3 regions of the Bacillus sp. C-3-6 genome follow, and region 2 is predicted to be linked to each of the others. Evidence: riboswitches for the same ligand, from Rfam matches in the RefSeq annotation. Region 2 holds a riboswitch; each other region holds the start of a gene.
What was found. A riboswitch is a leader RNA that binds a small molecule or an ion and turns the genes downstream of it on or off. The one in region 2 is predicted to bind S-adenosylmethionine.
Positions count from the first base shown of each region.

Region 1 (7,891 bases), 850 kb from region 2:
GTACGAGATAAACAAAGTAATAAAAAATATAAGGTTAATATTGATTGGGTAGAGAATCAGGGGTGGAAACCAGTATCTGTACAAGTGGTAAAATAAATAGTAGAAATGTAATTATATGTTTAAAAGTTTACTCTTGTAAAACTCATAAAAGAGTTTGTTTCAATCAGGACCCTTTTGCTATGTTGACAGGATTAATTACTCAGGCTCAATTGTGAGATCCTGATGCAGACAAAGTTCGAAGTTTATTAAAATCTATCTAATTTAGTGCTTCGAAAGGTTCAAAATTGCATTTTTAAAGCATTAAATAATTAATGGTACCTTTTGAAATATTTTTGGTCTCATTTCATTAGAAACAATTCCGTCTATATAATATCTTAATGCAAGGTTGGCCTATGTTCTATGAAGATATTAAAGAATTATAGGAAACATTGATAAACGGGAATTATTTTTATTACAATATTTATGCATCTTTAGGCCTAAATAGCTGGGTATTAGCTAAGAAACTTGAGATATTAGACTCCTATTAAGTTAAAAATGGTCTTAAGTGTACTTCCCATAAAGAAAATTATGTAAATAAGCTGTCCATATGGGCAGCTTATTGTATTTTTTGGCTTAGCTTGTTTTTTTCGAAGTGCTGGCGGTTCCTCTACAAGTATTCTTGCATTTAAATTATTTTTAATATATTATATTTATATGGTTATATAGAGATTGATGTATACAAAAAAGACTCAAATCTATTAATAAGATTTAAGTCCTTTTCAAAGATAAAAAGATTGTACCGAAATGGAATACAACTTATACTTTTCTTTTTAATATGTATCTAGTAAAAAGACATTTTTTATCAATAAAATTGTATTTTCAATATAAATGGAAGTTCATTTATATTCAATGATAGGAAATAGTGGGTCTAGAACATAGAGGAACAAAGAACCATACAGAGAAATCTGAAGAACCTGAAAGCTATTGTATGTAGTTTGTTCATCTCAAGTACAATAAAAGAGTCTTACCTCTGTAGGCAAGACTCCACTAGTATCGTTGTATAATATTTACATATCAACTAAAAAACAAAAACCATATAACACCAAGTAGCAGAATCCTAATATTCCTCCTACAGCTAATACTTGTTTAAACCAACTTTTAAATTTTACATTACTATAAATACCTTGAACTTTTTCCATATTTCCTCCTATTAAGGAGAACCCTTAAAGACTCTCACTTCGTTATGGTACCATTAAAGAATGACTAATAGAGGTTAAATATTGTCAAAATGTATAAATATGCAATATTGCATACAGAAATGTATTGTTACAAATGTAAGCGTTTACTATAATAAGGGTATAAAGTTTAATCACATCCCAGTATTAACAAAAGAGGAGGAAATAATATGGAAATCGCAATGGCAGTTTTAAAATTTATAGGTGGAGCAATCCCATTAGTTCAAGAGCTTCTAAAAGCATTTATGTAAATTCACTATTTAGCAATTATTTATAAAAATTATCATTCGTATGAGTAAAGCCCCTTTAACAATATTAGGGGGCTTTTTAAATTTCTAAATATTTAAGGTTACGTCACATTAACATCAAGTTAAAAGTAAATTTTAAGAATAAATCTATAGAGGATATTTTATAGTGAATCAAGATCCTTTTACAAAGTTGTAGGCATTAAACTCCTACGGCTTTTATTATACTTTATTGAAGTAAAAAGTCTCTTCAGAAAATCTAAAAGGACCTTTTTAGATTTTTAAATACATGACCTACTGATAACTGGGGGGTGTAGAGAATATATATTTGATTTTTAAACAAATATGACAAATTACATGTGTAAGTTAGGTCGATCTTTATCGTAGATTAAAGGGACTTGAATAAAGTTCTTTTTTATTTGTAATCACATCCCAGAGTGGCCCCTAATACCGGGAATTGTTTCCTATCCCCTTATACGCTAAGATATTTTTGGAAGTAAAAACCCTAACTTAGACCCCGAATTTGCTTTAACGTGAGGAGAGTCTAATATCGACTGTCAGAAACGTGCTATAAAAGTCTTAAAAGAATTATTAAACACCTACCGAGGACAGAAAGTAGTATTAGGCACTCATGGAGCTGTAATGACTTTGATGTTGTATGAGCTTAGCTTGATAGCGATGGGGTACCGCCAACAAGACTCGAATTTTGCACGCTAAGCAAAAAAACAATAAGCTGTCCACATGGACAGCTTATTTACATAATTCTTGTTATTGGAAGTCGTTTTGAAATTCTATATGTTTACTTTTTTCTTGTTCTTACGAATAAACCACAACACCACAGTTAAAAATAATAAAAAGCTCAGTAAAAAGAGCGGTATTTTTTGAATAAAGAAAAATCCTTTCCAAAAATCTAACCTAGTACTATCAGGAGAATCTGTTGCCATCCCACCTATAAAAAAAGACAACGGAATAGTAAGTATATTTATCCCTAAACCGATCATTACGAATGATAGATTTTTACTCCAGATTTTTGGTAATGCAGCCATAATAAATAAAACTAATGCAGTACCAATTATAAGAAACAGTACTCCAAAATAAAATGCAAAATATAAAATAATTCCCATAATCCCCCTCCAAGACTTTAATTGTACCATCAATAAGGGCAATTTTGGATGAATATGATATTCGTATATAGTGAACACAACGCCCCATTATCGGTAGCAAATAATTTCATAGAATCCTTGTATGTACAGGGGTTCTTGTTTTTTGTCTATGTATCTCTTATATAGGATTTTATACATCATTGATATAGCGGGGATATGAGGGATCCTCGCTTTTCTTTTTTTTATAAAATTTTGTATGAAAACAGTTGAGTTATAATGCTTTATGCTGAAAAATAAAAACTTTTCTTTGAATTTGAAAAGAAGGTGTTACCTTGTCAAGTGTTGAAGAAAATGAGATAGCAACTTTTGCTACAGATAGTGTAGCGGATACAGAACACGAACTTCATCACATGAGGGTCATCCGAAATCGGTACTTGAGTTAATCGTCAGCTGAGGTCTTTGGAATTGAATTGACGGGTAACTTTAACAAAATAAGGAGTACAATTAAACAGCCTAAAATATGCAAGTTTTTATGCGGAACTGCTTGCGTATTTTGGCTGTTTTTGCATTCGTAAAAGATACTGCTATAAGTAAACAGCATTTTTGAATTGCAAAATACCCCCATGACATCAATAGTATAAGTACCAAAAAACGATAATAAAAACTGTATTCATCAGTTTCTACTCCTTATGTGGATCATAAAGTTATTATCCCGTTTATTGTGGGCTGACTAAAGTTTCCCTTTATCTCTCCGTCTCAAAAAACTCAATCCACTCCCCATCAGGACCAGCGAAGAATATGTAACGTGTTCCATCTGGTAATGTTTCGATTTCTTCTCCTAGTAAAAAGGTTACGCCGTGTTTTTGTATTCTTTCAATTTCATCCTCTAATGAATCTACCTTAAAGCAAATGTGATGTACTTTTCCTTCTGCTGGCAAGGAAGAATTGTAGCCTTCAATGAGTTCGAGTATCGTTTCTTTCGATTCTTCCACACCTAAAAAAGCGAGTTTTAAATCTGGATTCGGGTGCCCCATACGTTTAAGGAGCTGTAAGCCGACTACTTCTTCATAAAATGAGATAGATGCTTCTAAGTTTGCAACCATAAGTCCTACGTGTTCAATTCTTCTAACTGGCATGTAGATTCCTTCTTTCTGAAAATTATATACAATATATTATTGAAAATTAAGAAAATAAGCAAGATAAAAACCTTACAAATTTTAGCGTGTTGTATGGTATAGTGAGAAAGTATGTTTGGGGAGAAGGAAGGAGATTATACGATGAATACAACTACTCAAACTCCTTCATTATCAGAAACGATGAAAGAGTGGCATTATGCATTAGCATATGAAATTAAACATTGGAAAACGATAGGTGGTAGTAAAATTTCTATCATGAACGGTCGTTTTTTATATACAGATTATGAGAATACAGTGTATATATTTCAGCTTATTTCGGAAGTAAGCTTACCTGAAGGTTCACCAATTCGAATTGAGTTCGATGGTGAGGAAGCGACAGGAGAAGTATTATCTGTACATGGATTAGAAATAGAACTGAAATTAAATGATTATATACAAGGTGAAATAAGAGAAGCGGTTTTATACAGTGAACCGTGGCAACTTTTAGAGCAACTGCAAGAGCGATTGAAAGAAGCACGTAAAGATAAGCTGAAACGTAATCGTATAAAGCGTCTTGTTGATGGGACGAGCAGTCCGAAACATATTGAGAAGATGAAAAATCCGAAAAATGAACTGGCATATCGTTCGTTTTATAATCCGACAACGTACGTATGGGGACCGCCGGGAACAGGGAAGTCTTACAATTTATCACGTATTATTTCGGCTCATTATCAAAAAGGAAAATCGGTACTTGTGTTAGCTCATAGTAACGCGGCAGTAGACGTATTAATGAGTGAAGTAACGAAGCAAATTGAAAAGAAAAAGAAATGGACGCCTGGCGAAATTGTTCGTTACGGTTATAGTCAGCATGAACATATACGAAATCATGAAACGTTACTTGCATCTAAGTTAGTTGAAACGACGAACGGATCTTGGGGTGAGGAAAGACTCTATTTAGAAGAGACACGACAAGATCTTCGTGAAAAAATCTTATCGTATAAAGCAACATCTGCTGATAAGAAGCGTATACAAGAGATTGAAAGTGATCTTCGAAAGCAAAAGGCTAAAATTAAAGAAGTAGAAAAAGAGTATATTGAAAATGCGAAAGTAATTGGTGCAACTTTATCGAAATGTGCCATTGATTCACTTATTTATGAGCGTACATTCGATTTAGTTGTCGTAGATGAAGTGAGTATGGCGTTCGTTCCGCAAATCGCATTAGCTGCTTCACTTGGAAAACGTATCGTCGTTTGCGGTGATTTTTTACAATTACCTCCAATTGCGATGGCGAACCATGAACTCGTTCGCAAATGGCTTGGGGAAGATATGTTTTACCATGCTGGGATTGTTGAGTCTGTTAATAAATTAGAAGCACATCCGAACCTGTTTATGCTGCAGGAACAAAGACGTATGCATGCGGATATATCTAAGTTTACAAACTCATTTATTTATAAAAATAGAGTTTATGACCATCCGTCTGTTTCAGAACGTAAAGAACTTGCGCGATTGCAACCGTTCGCAAATGAGGCGAGCGTTTTATTTGATACGAGTCAAATGGGAGCCTTTTCGTTAAAAGACGCTGCTTCTGGTTCACGTTTTAACATTATGTCTGGTTTAGTAGCGATGCAAATGATGTTGATCGGACTGTTAGACGGTGTTCAATCCATTGGTGTTGTGACGCCTTACAGGGCGCAGTCTCGCTTTTTATCGACGTGTATTAGAGAAATGTTGCAGAGAACGAAATATCAAAACATACCAGTTTTAGCGGCGACAGTTCATAAGTTCCAAGGTTCTGAAAGAGATATGATGATCTTTGATACAGTTGACAGTTATCCGCAGGAACGACCTGGCGTATTATTCTTTGATCACAAAAACCATCGCCTCGTCAATGTAGCAGTGACAAGGGCGAGAGGGAAGTTCATTCAATTATCAGATTGCCATTATATGCGTAAAAATCTTTCTAGAAAACAAGCGTTATCGCAATTAACAGCTCATATAGAACGTCATGGAGATGTGTATGATCGCACGACATCAAGACAATTGTGGGAACGGAAAATTTCGAAACGTTTACGCTGGTTTATGGAAATGAATCTTGAAGAGCCGAAAGGGCTATTAAAAGATATTCTAGCCGCAAAACGAAAAATTATTATTTCACTTCCAAGTACAAAACAAGTGGATAAGCGAGTATGGCAAGCGTTAATGCGTACAAATGCACAGATAACAGTTTATAGTGATGGACCAGTTCCACTGAAAAATGTAAAGTTACAAAGACAAAATAAAGCATTCCCGTTTATCGTAATTGATGATGAAATCTTCTGGGCAGGCGCACCGCTCACATCTCAAATGATATTTGAAGGTAGCACGGAATTTCCGTACGTATGTGCAAGACTGCAAGCACCAGAAACAATTGGTGTATTAAAAGGATTTTTAGATATTCGGTAAATTCGGATAGGAATTCCTTGACTTTTACTTGGAATGAACTTAGAATAAAAAATAATTTAATATAATTTTATGAAAATTCTTATCACGAGAGGTGGAGGGACTGGCCCTATGATACCTCGGCAGCGGATTCGTTATGAATACTGTGCCAATTCCAGCAAGGTAACTTGAAAGATAAGAAAGAAGCTCATTTTGACTGTATATACAGAAGCCTCTTTCTATCTTTTAGAAAGAGGCTTTTTTACGTGAAAATAAAAGGAGGAAGAACAATGGGAGCGACAGGAGTAACGTCACAAAGAAAAACAATTGAAGAGAGTATCGAAAGAAATAAGGAAAAGTACATAGAAACAAGTCATGATATTCATGCGAATCCAGAGATTGGTAACCAAGAGTTTTATGCATCTAGAACGTTAAGTTTATTGCTAGGCAGTGCAGGATTTCAGTTGCAGCACAATATAGCTGGACATGAAACGGGATTTATCGCGCGAAAAAGCTCTGGAAAACAAGGACCAGCAATCGCATTTTTAGCGGAGTACGACGCTTTACCAGGACTAGGCCATGCGTGTGGTCACAATTTAATCGGCACAATTAGTGTTGCAGCAGCAATTGCATTATCAGAAACGCTTGAAGAAATTGGCGGGGAAGTTGTTGTGTTTGGTACGCCAGCAGAAGAAGGCGGGCCAAATGGTAGCGCGAAATCAAGTTATGTAAAGGCAGGTTTATTTAAAGACATTGATGCGGCGCTTATGATTCATCCGAGCGGAAAAACAGCGACAACGAGTCCTTCACTAGCAGTCGATCCACTTGATTTTCATTTTTACGGAAAAACAGCTCACGCTGCAGCTTCGCCAGAAGAAGGGATTAACGCATTAGATGCGGTTATTCAGCTTTATAACGGTATTAATGCACTTCGCCAACAACTTCCGTCAGACGTGAGAATTCATGGCGTCATTACAGAGGGAGGAAAAGCACCTAATATTATTCCTGACTATGCCGCAGCAAGATTCTTCATCCGCGCAGCAACGCGAAAAAGATGTGCAGAAGTAACAGAAAAAGTAAAAAACATTGCTGAGGGAGCAGCGTTAGCAACAGGTACAAAAGTAAAAATTCATCAATTCCAAAATGAAATCGATGAATTACTCGTAACAAAAACATATAACGATATCGTAGCGGAAGAACTAGAACTATTAGGTGAAGATGTAAATCGTAAAGAAAGAGTAGGGATCGGTTCAACCGACGCAGGAAACGTAAGTCAAGTCGTACCGACAATTCATCCGTACATTAAAATCGGACCAGATGATTTAATTGCACATACGAATGAATTTAGAGAAGCAGCACGTTCAGAACTTGGAGATAAAGCATTAATTACATCGGCAAAAGCATTAGCAAATACGGCGTATCGATTAATTACGGAAGAAGGGTTGTTAGAGAAGGTGAAGGAGGAGTTTAGAGAGGCGCAGAGGAATCAAGGGTAAGGGGATTAAAGTGCTCTTTTCAAAGAGTAATCTAATTAATAAGTAGAGATACAAAAAGAACATTGAAATATCAATGTTCTTTTTTGTTTACTAGTCATTGATTTTGTTGGTTTTTCTCAAGAAAGAGAAACTTTTACTGTTAGTGAGGATAATACGTATCCCTTTATCAAAACGACAATTTCTCCTCAAATTCACTCTTTAATACTATTAAAGGAGATGACAAGCCAAATTGCATTAAGGAGTCTAAAAATGCAGCGAGGGAATCCATCGAATCGCTCATGACCTTCATCATATAATTAA
Region 1 is NZ_CM137247.1:3,001,257-3,009,147, reverse strand. Features, by position in the region: gene ACW0JX_RS15505 (YrrS family protein) at 1-96, shown strand, start outside; gene ACW0JX_RS15500 (hypothetical protein) at 1,047-1,178, opposite strand; partial or broken gene ACW0JX_RS15495 (hypothetical protein) at 1,278-1,465, shown strand; partial or broken gene ACW0JX_RS15490 (histidine phosphatase family protein) at 1,958-2,116, shown strand; gene ACW0JX_RS15485 (hypothetical protein) at 2,251-2,583, opposite strand; gene ACW0JX_RS15480 (VOC family protein) at 3,306-3,698, opposite strand; gene ACW0JX_RS15475 (AAA domain-containing protein) at 3,810-6,119, shown strand; SAM riboswitch class I at 6,196-6,297, shown strand; gene ACW0JX_RS15470 (M20 family metallopeptidase) at 6,386-7,591, shown strand; gene ACW0JX_RS15465 (Lrp/AsnC family transcriptional regulator) at 7,758-7,891, opposite strand, start outside.
Region 1: it holds a riboswitch for S-adenosylmethionine, as region 2 does, so the genes downstream of both, ACW0JX_RS15470 (M20 family metallopeptidase) here and mtnW (2,3-diketo-5-methylthiopentyl-1-phosphate enolase) in region 2, are expected to answer to the same signal.

Region 2 (7,891 bases):
ATGTACATCATATTGCTTCGCCCATTCTATTAACTTTTCTTTCGTTTCCACTCCATCCCTATCTGCAATTTCAGAAAGTCTCGTTAAATCATATCCTGTTGTCCATAGTTCTGGTAAGACGATAACATCTGGCCTTTCCTTCATAGCTTCGCTTATTTTATTTTTAGCATTCTCAATATTTTTTTCTACATCTCCAAAAACAATATCCATTTGAATACATGCGACTTTCATTTTTTCAGCCCCATTCTTATTTTTTTCTTTACAAAATACTGGAAAGATTATATCATTTGTCACTAGAATTGTAACAACTTTCAAAAGAGGTGGAAAGTATGAAATTATTTCAACCTTCTGAGATAGTAACATCATTGCCAACACAATTTTTCGCTTCACTTGTTGCAAAAGTTAACAAAGTCGTTGCAGCTGGTCACGATGTTATTAATCTAGGTCAAGGTAATCCAGATCAACCAACACCGCAGCATATCGTAAAAGCTTTACAAGATGCTGCCGAAAAGACCATTCATCATAAATATCCGCCATTTCGCGGACATGAAAGCTTAAAGGAAGCCGTGACTACATTCTATAAACGTGAGTACGGCGTCGAATTAAACCCAAAAACTGAAGTTGCTATTTTGTTTGGTGGGAAGGCTGGACTAGTAGAATTACCAATTTGTTTTACAAATCCTGGTGATACAATTCTCGTTCCGGATCCAGGCTATCCAGATTATTTATCTGGGGTTGCCTTAGCAAAGGCACACTTTGAAACCATGCCGCTTATTGCAGAAAATCATTTTTTACCGGATTATAAAAAAATTGACGACTCTATCGCTGAACGGGCAAAGTTAATGTTTTTAAACTATCCAAATAACCCTACAGGTGCTACTGCATCAAAAGATTTTTTTGATACAACCATTCATTTTGCTAATAAACATAATATATTAGTTGTTCACGATTTCGCTTACGGTGCTATCGGATTTGATGGTCAAAAACCTGTTAGTTTCTTGCAAGCAGATGGTGCGAAAGATATAGGAATTGAAATTTACACGTTATCAAAAACTTTCAATATGGCTGGCTGGCGTATTGCTTTTGCAGTTGGAAATGAAAGTGTCATCGAAACCATTAACCTATTGCAAGATCATATGTATGTTAGTATTTTTGGTGCAATTCAAGATGCTGCTCGCGAAGCACTATTAAGTTCACAGTCTTGTGTAGTAGATCTTGTAAATAGTTACGAATCTCGGAGAAACGCTCTTATTTCAGCTTGTCACTCAATTGGTTGGAATGTAGACATTCCAACCGGATCATTCTTTGCATGGCTTCCTGTTCCAAAAGGATATACCTCTGAGCAATTTGCTGATATTTTACTAGAAAAAGCACATGTTGCAGTTGCTCCTGGTGTTGGATTTGGTGAACATGGCGAAGGGTATGTCCGTGTTGGTCTCTTGCATACAGAAGATAGATTACGAGAAGCCATTAATCGAATTGATAAATTAAATTTTTTCAAAAAGTAATTGACAACATGAAAAATATCTGACAAAATTCAGTTATCTTAAAAATTTAAACATTTCTAAATACTTCTTATCAAGAGCAGGTGGAGGGACGAGCCCGACGAAACCCGGCAACCGATCTACAATCGTAGACACGGTGCTAATTCTCGCAGCATTATGCTGACAGATAAGGAGCTGGTTGTAAAAAAACCTCTCCTTAGCTGAGAGGTTTTTTTATTTAACTAGGAGGTTATAACAATGAGCGGAATAATAGCGACGTATTTGATCCATGACGGTTCACATAACTTAGAAAAAAAAGCTGAGCAAATTGCACTTGGTTTAACAATTGGCTCTTGGACTCATTTGCCACACTTATTACAAGAACAATTAAAACAGCATAAAGGCAATGTCATTCATGTTGAGGAATTAGCTGAACATGAACATACGAATTCGTATTTACGTAAAAAAGTAAAACGCGGAATTATTAAAATCGAATATCCGTTATTAAACTTCAGTCCAGATTTACCAGCAATTTTAACGACTACATTTGGAAAGCTATCCCTTGATGGCGAAGTAAAATTAATTGACTTAACTTTTTCAGACGAGTTAAAAAAACATTTTCCTGGTCCAAAATTCGGGATAGATGGTATTCGAAACCTTTTACAAGTGCATGATCGTCCCCTTTTAATGAGTATTTTTAAAGGAATGATTGGACGAAATATTGGGTATTTAAAAACGCAATTACGTGATCAAGCAAGTGGTGGTGTAGATATAGTAAAAGATGATGAAATATTATTTGAAAATGCATTAACACCACTTACGAAACGCATTGTATCTGGAAAAGAAGTTTTACAATCCGTATATGAAACATACGGACATAAAACGTTATATGCCGTAAATTTAACAGGACGAACTTTTGATTTAAAAGAAAATGCGAAACGTGCAGTGCAAGCTGGAGCTGATATTCTATTATTTAACGTATTTGCTTACGGACTAGATGTACTACAATCACTTGCAGAAGATGATGAAATCCCAGTTCCTATTATGGCACACCCTGCTGTAAGTGGTGCTTATTCAGCATCTAAGTTATATGGAATTTCATCTCCATTATTACTCGGAAAGCTACTACGCTATGCTGGGGCTGACTTTTCATTATTCCCATCTCCATACGGAAGTGTTGCGCTAGAAAAAGAGGAAGCTCTTGCTATCTCAAAATATTTAACTGAAGACGATGCATTTTTCAAGAAGAGCTTTTCTGTTCCATCTGCTGGTATTCACCCTGGTTTCGTTCCCTTTATTGTACGAGATTTCGGTAAAGATGTTGTTATTAATGCTGGCGGCGGGATACATGGACATCCAAATGGAGCGCAAGGCGGTGGTAAAGCTTTCCGTACTGCAATTGATGCTACTTTGCAAAATAAACCACTCCATGAAGTAGATGACATAAATTTGCATAGTGCACTACAAATATGGGGAAATCCCTCTCATGAGGTGAAATTATGAGTATTCAAGTATTTTGTGATTTCGATGGCACGATTACAAATAATGATAACATTATGTCCATTATGGAAAAATTCGCACCACCAGAAGCTGAAGAAGTAAAGAATAGAATTTTATCACAAGAGCTATCTATTCAAGAAGGTGTTTCTCAATTATTTCGATTAATACCTACTCATCTGCACGATGAAATTATTCAATTTTTAATAGAAACTGCTGAAATTCGTAATGGTTTTCATGAATTTATACAATTTGTAAATGAAAATAACATTTCTTTTTACGTTATATCAGGTGGAATGGATTTCTTCGTCTATCCACTCTTACAAGGACTCATTCCAAAAGAGCAAATTTACTGTAATGAAACAGATTTTTCAAATGAATACATTACGGTGAATTGGCCTCATCCTTGTGATCATCATTGTCAAAATCATTGCGGATTATGTAAATCATCACTCATCCGAAAATTAAGTGATACGAATGACTTCCATATTGTGATTGGAGATTCAATTACTGATTTACAAGCTGCGAAACAAGCAGATAAAGTATTTGCTCGTGACTTCCTTATTACAAAGTGTGAAGAGAATTATATTGCTTATACACCGTTTGAAACATTCCATGATATTCAAAATGAATTAAAACATTTGTTGGAGGTGAAATCATGAAACAACTTTTTCGTCAATGGTATGACTTAAGCGAGATAAAAAAAGAATTAACAACTCGAAATTGGTTCCCAGCAACAAGTGGTAATATTTCTATAAAAGTTAGTCATGAGCCACTTACTTTTCTCATTACAGCAAGCGGTAAAGATAAAACAAAAACCACTCCAGATGATTTTCTATTAGTAGATCATGTAGGAGTTCCCGTTTTAGAGACTGAATTACGCCCTTCAGCAGAAACAATATTGCATACACATATTTATAACAATACGAATGCCGGGTGCGTACTTCATGTTCATACAACTGATAATAATGTCATCACAAATTTATATAGTGATGCAGTTACCCTTCAAAATCAAGAAATTATTAAAGCTCTCGATATTTGGGAAGAAGGTGCAACAATTCACATTCCTATTATCGAAAACCATGCCCATATCCCAACGCTTGGAGAAAACTTCCGAAAGCATATACAAGGTGATTCGGGAGCGGTATTAATTCGTAACCACGGTATTACCGTATGGGGCCGAGATAGCTTTGATGCAAAGAAGAGATTAGAAGCTTATGAGTTTTTATTCCAATTTCATATAAAACTATTATCAATTCAAGGAGGCGTTTCTAATGGCGCAAATTCGTATTCATGAAGTAAATACTCGTATTGAAAATGAAGTGGAAGTATCTAAATTTCTACAAGAGGAAGGCGTTTTATATGAGAAATGGAATATTTCTAAACTTCCTACTCATTTAAATGAAAATTATTCTTTAACAGATGAAAACAAAGCTGAAATATTAGCTGTTTTTTCAAAAGAAATCGCTGATGTTTCAGCACGTCGAGGTTATAAAGCACATGATGTAATTTCACTTTCAAATAGCACACCTAACCTTGACGAATTATTAATTAATTTCCAAAAAGAACATCATCATACAGACGACGAAGTCCGCTTTATCGTCAGTGGTCATGGCATTTTCGCTATTGAAGGCAAAGATGGGAAATTCTTTGATGTTGAACTTGAGCCAGGCGATCTAATATCTGTTCCAGAAAATGCAAGACATTATTTTACCTTGCAAGATGATCGTCAAGTTGTAGCTATTCGTATTTTTGTGACAACTGAAGGCTGGGTTCCAATCTATTAAGGTAGTTAGTTGAATAAAAGGACTTGGATCCCCTTTTCCAAACTTTTATTCACTCTACATATATACATCCTCCTATGGAACAGGCTTATTTCACTTTTGAAATAAGCCTGATTTTTTATTTACTCAAAAGTACCATTTCATCACAAATTTAACGTCTTGATTTTTCAAGTGTATTTTTTGAACATTTATTGAACATTTATTGAACATTTATTGAAATTTTTCTGAAAATTCTGTTTTACATGTGATATACTACAATTAACTAAGAAGGAAAATAATATCGCAAACAGAGGGGGATAATCATGAACTTACTTATCGCACTTATACTTGGAGTTACATGTGGAGCATTTCCTGTTATTTTAGGAGCTATTATGGAAGAGTTAGAAATTGGTGTTTTAGGATTTGTCGCATCTTGTGTAAGCGCTTTATTATTTGGTTTATTCGGCGCTATTCCTGTTTCAATTCTGTGTGCTTTTTATATAATACGCCATGCTCGTACAAAACAATTTGGTCCTAATCACATCGCACAAATTATCCCATTCCCGGTTGAACGATGTCGCCGCGCTTCTAACTTATAATGACTAAATAAATAAAAGTCCTCAAATGAGGACTTTTATTTATTTTCTTCTAGAAATTGAAACAATTCTTGTAGATGTAGGGCATCTTCACCATAGCTAACAGATACATGAAATATACCGTCAATCTCAGCTTGCATATAAAGATCCACTCCATCACGATCATATTTCAATGCCAAATAAAACTCCATTTCTTCTAACATCTTTTTAGAGGTTCGAATTACATAATGCCCCTTCTCATCTCTTCCATATTCAAAGTCTGGTTCAAAATCATATTTTTGTTTAAAAGCTTCTTTTTGTTTTTCATTAATTTGCATACAAGTAGCTCGCTGTACAGTATCAATCATCTCATCAAACTTTTGAAGGTCCACCTCGTTTACCCCCTTATATATTTTTTATATAATACTTGTGTTCCACTATTTTCTTCGCCATCCTTAATTAACTCTTCATACAATTCTTTCGCCAAACTTAAGCCTGGGACTGGTAATTGTAATTTTTCTGCTTCCTCTAAAGCAATTTTCATATCTTTCATAAAATGCTTTACATAAAATCCTGGCTCAAAGTCTCCTTTTAACATTCGAGGAGCTAAATTACTTAATGACCAACTACCTGCTGCCCCTGTTGAAATACTCTCTAACACTTTATCTGGATTCAATCCAGCCTTCTTCGCGTAAGCAACAGCCTCACATACTCCAATCATATTGGAAGCAATCGCAATTTGATTGCACATTTTTGTATGTTGTCCACTCCCAGCTGGTCCTTGTAATTGAATGTTTGTTCCTAACTTTTCAAGTAAAGGTAAGCATCTATCATATATTTCTTTCTCTCCACCTACCATAATTGCGAGTTTTGCTTCTTTCGCACCAACATCTCCTCCTGAGACAGGTGCATCTAACGTATATATATTTTTGCTTTTTGCAACTTCATTAATACGTTTTGCTAAAGTAGGTGTAGATGTCGTAAAGTCAATTGCTATCGTACCTTCTTTTGCATGTTCTATAATTCCTTCTATACCAAAATACACTTCTTCTACATCATGTGGATATCCAACCATTGTCATTACAATATCAACTTGCTTCACTAACTCTTTTGGCGTATCACACCATTGTGCACCATCTTGCACTAAAGAATCTGTTTTTGCTTTCGTTCTATTATATACATATACTTTATGACCATCTTGCATTAAGTGATAAACCATACTTTTTCCCATTACGCCAATACCAATGAAACCTATTGATAAAGTTTTATGTTCCATTTTCTCATCCCCTTTGTTCTAATAAATCATTTACCATCTTTCGGAACTCTTTATTAAAGTCATCATCCATACTATTTTTTACATTTGAAAATAACATAACAAAAATTCCTTTTTCTTTATTAAAATTATTGAAAGTGTTCCAACCAGATAATACACCATGATTATGAAAATAATCTGGATATATATAAAAACTAAATGCATATTTCCGTTCTGCTGAAGGCGAAAACATTGCTTGTATACTTTGTTCAGAAAGAAGTTTTCCATTTATAATTGCTTCGTCTAACTTCTTCATATCTCCAACTGTCGTATACATCTCACCACAACCATATAGCCAATCCATGCCTAACTTCTGCGCTGGTACAAGCTCTTGATTTTTTTTCACATAACCCTTTGTAAAATTTTTATCTCCAGGTACCATATTTCCCATACCGGATTCATGCATATCTGCTTTTACAAATATGTTTTCTTTTATGTAATCTCCTAAAGGTTTTTTCGAGATATGTTCTATTATATAAGCAAGAACCATATAATTATAATCTGTATATCTCCAACCTGTTCCTGCAGGAAATTCTAAATTTTGACGTCCAATCCAATTAATTAACTGTAAACGGGAAGCAGCATTCACATTTCCTTTCGCATGTTCAGGTAAACCAGAGGTATGGGTTAATAAATGATATAGTGTAATATTTTTATTCTCCGGAAATGAAGGAATATATTTATTTACATTATCTTGAATATTCAATTTACCTTGTTCTTGCAACTGTAAAATAGATGTGGCAACAACTGTTTTCGTAATAGAACCAATACGATATTTTGTTTGAGGCGTATTTTCTATTTTATTTTGAACATCAGCATACCCATATCCTTTATTCAATATAACACGCTCTTTATCTGTTACCAAAACTGTTCCATTAAATTGCTTTCCGACTAAATATTGATCTAATTTTTGAGATATGCTAGCATAATCAATTTGTTGCTCTTCTTTTTCTTCTATATTCCCTTGTACTTCTGATTCAATAGTAGGATTCACTTTAGTTGTTAATACAGTGTTTTCCTTTATATTGGGGCTAACAAGAAAATAGTATACTCCGCCGCCAACTATAGCAGACAGTGAAACCATCACCATTACTTTTTTTATCATATTGATCCTCCATAATTCCTTCGCTAAAAATTGTCCCCCTATTCTATTATCAAACAATAAAAAAAAATCGCAACAATTTGTTGCGAAAAATTACATTTTTTCTTTTCTATACACACATACTTGATTCTTCCCATTTTTTTTCGCTTCATATAATG
Region 2 is NZ_CM137247.1:3,849,829-3,857,719, forward strand. Features, by position in the region: gene ACW0JX_RS19605 (carbon-nitrogen family hydrolase) at 1-315, opposite strand, end outside; gene ACW0JX_RS19610 (pyridoxal phosphate-dependent aminotransferase) at 330-1,508, shown strand; SAM riboswitch class I at 1,573-1,678, shown strand; gene mtnW (2,3-diketo-5-methylthiopentyl-1-phosphate enolase) at 1,743-2,987, shown strand; gene mtnX (2-hydroxy-3-keto-5-methylthiopentenyl-1-phosphate phosphatase) at 2,984-3,643, shown strand; gene ACW0JX_RS19625 (methylthioribulose 1-phosphate dehydratase) at 3,640-4,278, shown strand; gene ACW0JX_RS19630 (1,2-dihydroxy-3-keto-5-methylthiopentene dioxygenase) at 4,256-4,768, shown strand; gene ACW0JX_RS19635 (hypothetical protein) at 5,068-5,343, shown strand; gene ACW0JX_RS19640 (DUF3909 family protein) at 5,379-5,711, opposite strand; gene ACW0JX_RS19645 (NAD(P)-dependent oxidoreductase) at 5,717-6,595, opposite strand; gene ACW0JX_RS19650 (serine hydrolase) at 6,600-7,736, opposite strand; gene ACW0JX_RS19655 (GGDEF domain-containing protein) at 7,827-7,891, opposite strand, start outside.

Region 3 (7,891 bases), 2.2 Mb from region 2:
TGAATCATCGGTAAGATAGGTGTGTAAATATTTTGAGCGAAGGAACCGAGTAAGGCACTAATACAGACAACATATAAAATGAAAGTTAGTTTAGATTTTTTCATCTTGTTAACCTCCTTGTATTTTTGGTTTCCTTGGAAACTAAATTTATTTTAACATGATTTTCTCACTTGTAAAGATGAAAAAATAATTTTAAAATGGTATATAGTTAAATTGTTTCTTTGGAAACTTAGGAGGCGAACGGATTGAAGCATACAACGAAGCAAATGGAAATACTGTCGGACATTCGTACACTTTTGCATAAAAAAGAAGAACATTTAAAACGACAAAACGAGAAGTTTCTTCGTGAGACAGGTGTAAGTAGTATGTCTTTATCTGAGTTACATGTAATCGAATGTATCGGAAAAAATGGTTTGATGAATGTAACGGCAATTACGACAGAAATGGGCATGACGAAGGGAGCAATCTCTAAAATTTGTACGAAGTTGTTTCAAAAGCAATTCGTTGAGAAGATGCAAATGTTAGATAATCAAAAAGAAATCTTCTTCAGCTTAACGGAAAGCGGAAATGAAATATATAAAGCTCATGAAAAATTGCATAAGCAAGCTGAAGAAAAGTGGTTGTTACTTTTAGATGGATATACGAAAGAAGAGCAAGACTTTATTCAAAGGTTTATAAAGGATGTCTCCGATCATTTGGAAATATAATTGGAAGAAAAAACTCCTTTTTCTCAAGTCTTTTAAATATAATTTCTGAAAGAACTCATATATAATAGAAAAAGATACTTAACATGGTGAATAATTAAAGAGTCAATATATATAGAGGAGAGAGTAACATGCTTGAAAATACGGGGTTAGTATTAGAAGGCGGCGGTATGCGTGGTGTATATACGGGTGGGATATTAGAATACTTTATGGAACAAGATTTATATTTTCCATATGTAATCGGTGTATCAGCTGGTGCTTGTCATGCAGCGTCGTATCTTTCCAGACAAAGAAATAGAAATAAAACGGTCAATATTGATTATGCATCACATCCGAAATATTTGTCGTATAAAAACTTATGGAGAAAACGTCAGCTATTTGATATGGATTTCATTTTTCATGAAATTCCAGAAAAGCATGTTCCGTTTGATTTTGAAACATACTTTAATAGCCCAGAACGTTTCCTTGTAGGAACGACGGATTGTGAAACTGGACAATCTGTTTATTTTGAGAAAGAAGGAACGAATGATGATGCACTAAATTTATTACAAGCGTCTAGTTCATTGCCTTTCATTGCACCAGTAGTAAATTATCGTGGTAAGCAGTTATTAGATGGCGGGATTTCTGATCCAATTCCAGTTCGTAAAGCACAGGAAGATGGATTTAAAAAATCAGTCGTTATTTTAACGAGAAATCATGGTTACGCGAAGAAAAAATCAAAATTCGGATGGATTGCAGGAAAAGCTTATAAAAAATATCCGAATCTTGTTAACACGATGTTGAATCGTTATGAAGTGTATAATGAAACACTTCACTATATTGAAAAAGAAGAGCAAGCTGGTAATTTATTTGTTATTCGCCCAGAAGTGCCGCTTCAAGTAGATCGTATGGAAAAAGATACAGCAAAACTACAAAATTTATACGAGCAAGGCTATGAAGATGCAAAGAGACAGTTTGCAGATTTGCAGGCGTTTTTGCAAAAATAAATATTAGGCTGTGGAGATGGAGTTCTCTGCAGTCTTTTTATTATTGGTTTCAATACCGAATGTTGGTTATACACGTTTTTAGATTATGGTATAATATGGATAAAAGTATGTGGAGAGGTGATACATATGGAAAATGTATATAAAGGGCTTAGACATACTGGATTTATCATGATGCTTATTTTTGGGGGTGTATTTTTACTTCGCTGGTTTATTCATGATGAAATGTTATTAGATCAACTTATTGGTTTTAGTGTGGGCATAGTAATGGTTATTTCATCAGTTTTCATTCAAAAGTATAGTAAAGAATTACAGGTGAATGAGAAATATTAATAATTTTTAACTGCTGTTATCTTTTTCATAGTTTAGTAATCGTGGAGGCTTTCGGGTGATTGTTGCAAAGGGAAAAGAGAGCATCGAATTCGATGCTCTCTTTTTATTTACGCTTCTTTTTAATAAATGAAAAGGCTAAAGCTGTAATTAAAATGCTGCCTTTAATAATATCTTGTGCATAATAAGGAACGTTCATCATTGTGAGTCCATTTAATATAATTCCAATTAATACCGAGCCGAGGAATGTTCCGACTATATTTGGTTTCTTGGCACCGAACATTGCGTAACCGATATAGGCAGCTGCGACTGCATCCATTAATAATGGAGCACCAGCTGAAACTTGTCCTGTTCCAACGCGGCTGCATAGAATAATGCCGCCAATAGAAGCTAGTAAACCACTAATCATATAAGCATATACACGGTAACGATCAGTAGGAATACCGGCTAATCTAGCAGCTTCTCGATTCCCACCAGTCATATAAAAGAAACGACCGTACGTTGTTTTTTCTAAAAATAGATGTGCAATTAAAACGACAGTAAGCATGATAATGACAGGGACTGGAATTCCTAAGACGGAACCTTGACCGATAAATAAAAAAGATGGAATAAAATGTCCTGTTGCACCGGACATTCCTTCATAAATTGAAGATCCTTTTGAAAATGTTAAGTGTAGTCCATTGACGATATACATGATACTTAATGTAGCTAGTAAATCGGGTAGTTTAATTCGGATAACGAGTAGTGCATTTAATAATCCAACTAATAACCCGCAAAGAATAGGAACAAGGAGTGTGACTAATAGTTCTTGTCGATATAAAACGAGACAAGAAGCAGCTGCAATTGTTGCTAAACTAGCGGTAGAGCCGACTGATAAATCAAACCCATCTACAATCAATGTAAAGGTAACGCCGATTGCAAGTAACGTTACGATGGAAATAGAACGTAAAATATCACTAATATTGTTATATGTTAAAAAAGAATCATTGACGATAGAGAAAAAAATTGTAACACCTATAATAATAGCAATTGTACTAAATTGATAAAAAAGATGAGTAGGTAAATATAGTTTCTTAGTTTTCGTTTTATGAACGAGATTCAATGGAATAGCTCCCTTCAGATAAATGTAAAAGCTGTTCAGGAGATAGTTCGCTTGGTAAGTATTCACCTACAAATTCTCCGTTTGCCAGTATAAGAATGCGATCAGCGATATGCAACGCTTCATCTTGTTCTCCTGTGAAATAAATTACGGAACTTCCGTTTTCTGTAATGTTGCGAATGAATTGAAAAATGTCTTGTTTCGCAGCGATGTCTACACCTTTAGTTGGCTCGTCTAAAAGAAATAGATTAGGTTTGAATCCACTCCACTTTGCAATTGAGACTTTTTGTTGATTTCCACCGCTAAGTGAATGAATAAGTGCCTTTGGCTCATTTGGTGAAATACCGAAAGAAGAAATTGCTGTAGTAGCATCATTTAATTCGGTTTGTTTTCGTTTCCAACCTGATTGATGTAAATTTGTGTGATTTATAATATCTTCCGAAAGAAATACGCCTTGTTTTCTTCTTTCTTCTGGTACAAGTGCGATTTTCGCTTTAATCGCATCTCGTGGTGTTTTAATCGTTAGTTTTTGACCGTCTATTTCTGCGTGATAAGTATGACGAGCACCAAATAACGTTTCAGCAAGTGTTGTTTTTCCACTTCCAATTAATCCGTATATCACAACAGTTTCTCCTTTTCGTATTGTAAGAGTAAGGGGAGAATGACCTTCGTGTAATAGAAGCTCTTGTACTTTAAATAGTTCCTCGCTCCCGGTTTTTGGTGCTGTATTAATAGGAAGTGTAAGTTGTTTTCCAGTCATTGCTTCCACAATTTGTTGATCTGTAATCGTTGTAATGGTTTCAGAAAGGGCAACTTGACCATTATGTAATACAGTTACATCATCCGCGAAATTTCGAATCTCTGATAAACGATGAGAAACTAAAAGGATGCCAATTCCTTTTGATGTTAAATCTTTTAATAGTTTCCCAAAGGTTTCAACTTCTTTTGGTCCAAGAGAAGAAGTAGGTTCATCTAATAAAAGGTAATTTGTATTGTTAGATAAAGTTCTTGCGATAAGAAGTAATTGTTTTTCATGTAATGAACAGTTTGAAACATCTTCCGAAACATTTAAATTTACCTGTACAGTTTGCAAATGTTGTTTAGCAAGTGCGACTAATTTGGACTTTGAAAATAGTACTTTATTTTGCATTGCTAAATGATCGATTAGTACATTTTCTAATACAGATAATCCGGGAATAAGCCCGTGATCTACTTCTTGTGTTACGAAAGAAATGCCATGCTTTTTTGCATCGCGCGGTGAAGTAAAGGAAACAGACTGAGTATCAATTTTTATATCGCCAACAACTGGTTGAATTTCACCAGTTGCTATTTTTAGTAAAGTACTTTTTCCCGCACCGTTCATGCCTAGTAAAGCGTGTACTTTTCCTTTTTGAATATGAATAGAAACATCTTCTAGAACAGGTGTAGTGACATGATAAGAATGTGTAATGTTTTGAAGAGAGAACGTCATCATTTTTTCTCCTTCTCTAATTTTTTCATCCAAGGGGAATATGCATCTTTTGAGTCTCCCCAACCGTTTATATATTTTGATAACTGATCCATTGTTATATTTTCTTTTGGTAAACTATTTTTCTTTACTAAATAAGGTTCTAGTGAATAAATATCTGGCGTTTGTTCACCAGCGATTTTTTTGTATAAAAATCGTACTTGAACCTTACCTACTTCAGCTGGATCAGTTGCAGCTGTAGCAGTCCAAGGTGAGTTTTCTTTTTGCATGAGCTGTAAATCTTCATTGCTTAAGTCAATGCCATATACTTTTATATCTGTACGACCAGCTTGTTCAAGTGCTTTAACAGCCCCTTTAGCAAACTCATCCCACGAAGCGAAAATAGCTTGTAAATCGCCTTTTTTCGGATATTTCTTTAGTAAAGCTTCTACTTGTGTTTGTGTATCGAGCGGTGTGTTATTACTAGCAGTACCGAATCTTGCAACTTCTTTTATATTTGGATACCGTTTATAAAAAGCATCAATGATAACATTGCGACGTTCCATTGGAGCAAATCCGCCGACCCATACAACTGCGATATTTCCTTGTCCATTCAAATCTTCCGCTAACGTTTTTAATGATTTCCATGCAAGACTATAGTCATCTTGATCAATAATTGTCACACCTGGCAAGCGTAGATCGTTATCGAACGCAACTACGGGAATGTTCGCCTGTAACGCTTTTTCTACTCCAGGTTTTAGTGCTTCAGAACGGCCATGATCAATTAAAATACCATCCACTTTTGAATTAATAGCAGTATCTAAATTTGCAGCCATTTTTGCTAAATCGTTATCAGAATTGTAGACTTGTACACTGCCGCCAAATAGCTCAACTTGTTTTTTGACACCCTCAATATATTGAGAGGAAAAAGTTCCGATGGACATTTGCATAATTAATGCGATTTTTAATGGCTTCTTCATTTGGCTTGGAATTTCTGTTTGTAATTGATTTTCTACCGTTGTAGTCGCCTTTCTCACAGTTTGTTGCTTTTGTGAAGAGATAGCATCTTGTTCATTTGTACAAGCCGCTAATGTAAATAAGAGAAAAATAAGTACGATGGAACATAATTTTTTCATAAAAAAATCCCTCCTAAACTAAAAAGAGAGAGGAGGGAGTGAAAATAAAAAACGCCTTTTCATATAGAAAAGACGCCTTATCATATTACTCTTATCTTTCAACACAATGTGTTGTAAGAATTAGCACCGTGCCCATAAATGGGTCGGTTGCCGGGCTTCGTAGGGCTCATCCCTCCACCTGCTCTTGATAAGACATCGAATATTTAACTATTTTGAATTATTCCACAAACGAATGGTATTGTCAAACAGTATTTATAAAAAAATCCCTCAGGAAGAGGGATTTTAATGTGGTAAGAATATCAATTGATAAGCAAACAAAATTCCAAATACATACACAAGTGGGTGAACAGCACGGAATTTACCTTTTGCCACTTTCATAAGTGGATATGAAATAAATCCAAGTGCGATACCTGTTGCGATACTTGATGTAAGTGGCATGCTTAAGATTACTAAAAATGCTGGGAATGCTTCATCAAATGCATCCCAATCGATGTGGCGAACTGAACCCATCATAAGACTACCAACGATAATTAATGATGGTGCAGTAATAGCTGATACACCAGAAACAGCACTTACTAATGGGCCGAAGAATGCTGCTAGTGCGAATAGAACAGCTACTGTAACAGTTGTTAAACCAGTACGACCACCAGCTGCAACACCAGCAGATGATTCAATGTAAGCTGTTGATGGTGTTGTTCCGAACATAGAACCGATTGTTGCTGAAAATGAGTCAGATAGAAGAGCTCGTCCAGCTTTTGGAAGCTTTCCGTCTTTCATAAATCCACCTTGTTGAGCTACCCCAAGTAATGTACCTGTTGTATCGAATAGTGTAACAAGGAAGAATGAGAATACAACGCCATATAATCCGTAGTTAATTACGTCAGATACAGCAGTAATTGGATTTGAAACGATAATTCCTTCTGGTAATCCAGGCATTGATGTAACACCGTTTGAGAATGTTAACTGTCCTGTGAAGAAAGCGATAATACCAGTTAATAGCATACCAATAAATAGTGCGCCATTTACATTTAAAGACATAAGAACAATAGTAATTCCAAGCCCAGCCAATGCTAGTAGAACTGGAGCAGAGTGAAGATCACCAAGTCCAACTAAGTTTGCATCATTTTTTGTAACGATACCTGTTAAACGTAAACCGATAAAGGCGATGAAAAGACCGATACCAGCAGTAATTGCATGTTTTAAGTTTTCAGGAATTGCTTCCATTAATTTTGTACGGAAAGATGTGAATGATAACAAAATTAAAATCATACCTGCTACGAATACAGCAGAGAATGCAATTGCGAAAGTCATGCCTTCATGAGCTTTTACAACAGAGTAAGAGAAGTAAGCATTTAATCCCATACCTGGCGCGATTGCGATTGGTAAGTTTGTAAAGATTGCCATAAATAATGTTCCGACAACAGCAGCGATAATTGTTGCTGTAAATGCTTGTTCAAATGGAACACCTGCATCCCCAAGGATAACAGGGTTTACGACAATGATATATGCCATTGTTAAGAAGGTAATAATACCTGCCATAATTTCAGTTTTAATAGAAGTTTTATGTTTTGAAAGGTTAAACATATAAACATCCTTTCTGTTTACGAATAATTTTCACAACAGTTATATATAATATTCGTTTTTTAACTATTTTGCAATAGTTTTGTATAAAAAGTTTACAACAATTCATATTTTGTGTCTTAAATTCGAATATTAATCGTAACTTGATGTGTGAATTTCAGTTTTTATTATGCACATTATAAGGAAAAGGAGTTGAAAGAAGCTATGCCACAGCAAAAAAACTTTGTAACAATGCCAGCGCAACATCAAAATAAACAGCCTGGTATTGAATCATTAATGAATCCACTTCCGCAGTTTGAAGATTCAAATTATAAAGGTAGCGAAAAGTTAAAAGGAAAGAATGTATTAATTACAGGGGGAGATAGTGGGATTGGACGAGCTGTTTCCATCGCTTTTGCGAAAGAGGGAGCAAATATTGCGATTGCTTATTTAGATGAGGAAGAAGATGCTAATGAGACGAAGCAATATGTTGAGAAAGAAGGTGTAAAGTGTGTATTGTTGCCGGGTGATTTAAGTGATGAACAGCATTGTAAAGATGTTGTTCAAGAGACCGTCCAGCAGCTAGGTAGTTTACAGGTTTTAGTAAATAATGTCGCGCAGCAATATCCGCA
Region 3 is NZ_CM137247.1:789,079-796,969, forward strand. Features, by position in the region: gene ACW0JX_RS04015 (MFS transporter) at 1-104, opposite strand, end outside; gene ACW0JX_RS04020 (MarR family transcriptional regulator) at 246-707, shown strand; gene ACW0JX_RS04025 (patatin-like phospholipase family protein) at 836-1,690, shown strand; gene ACW0JX_RS04030 (hypothetical protein) at 1,817-2,020, shown strand; gene ACW0JX_RS04035 (ABC transporter permease) at 2,124-3,119, opposite strand; gene ACW0JX_RS04040 (sugar ABC transporter ATP-binding protein) at 3,103-4,590, opposite strand; gene ACW0JX_RS04045 (sugar ABC transporter substrate-binding protein) at 4,587-5,699, opposite strand; SAM riboswitch class I at 5,788-5,893, opposite strand; gene ACW0JX_RS04050 (NCS2 family permease) at 5,982-7,283, opposite strand; gene ACW0JX_RS04055 (SDR family oxidoreductase) at 7,485-7,891, shown strand, end outside.
Region 3: it holds a riboswitch for S-adenosylmethionine, as region 2 does, so the genes downstream of both, ACW0JX_RS04045 (sugar ABC transporter substrate-binding protein) here and mtnW (2,3-diketo-5-methylthiopentyl-1-phosphate enolase) in region 2, are expected to answer to the same signal.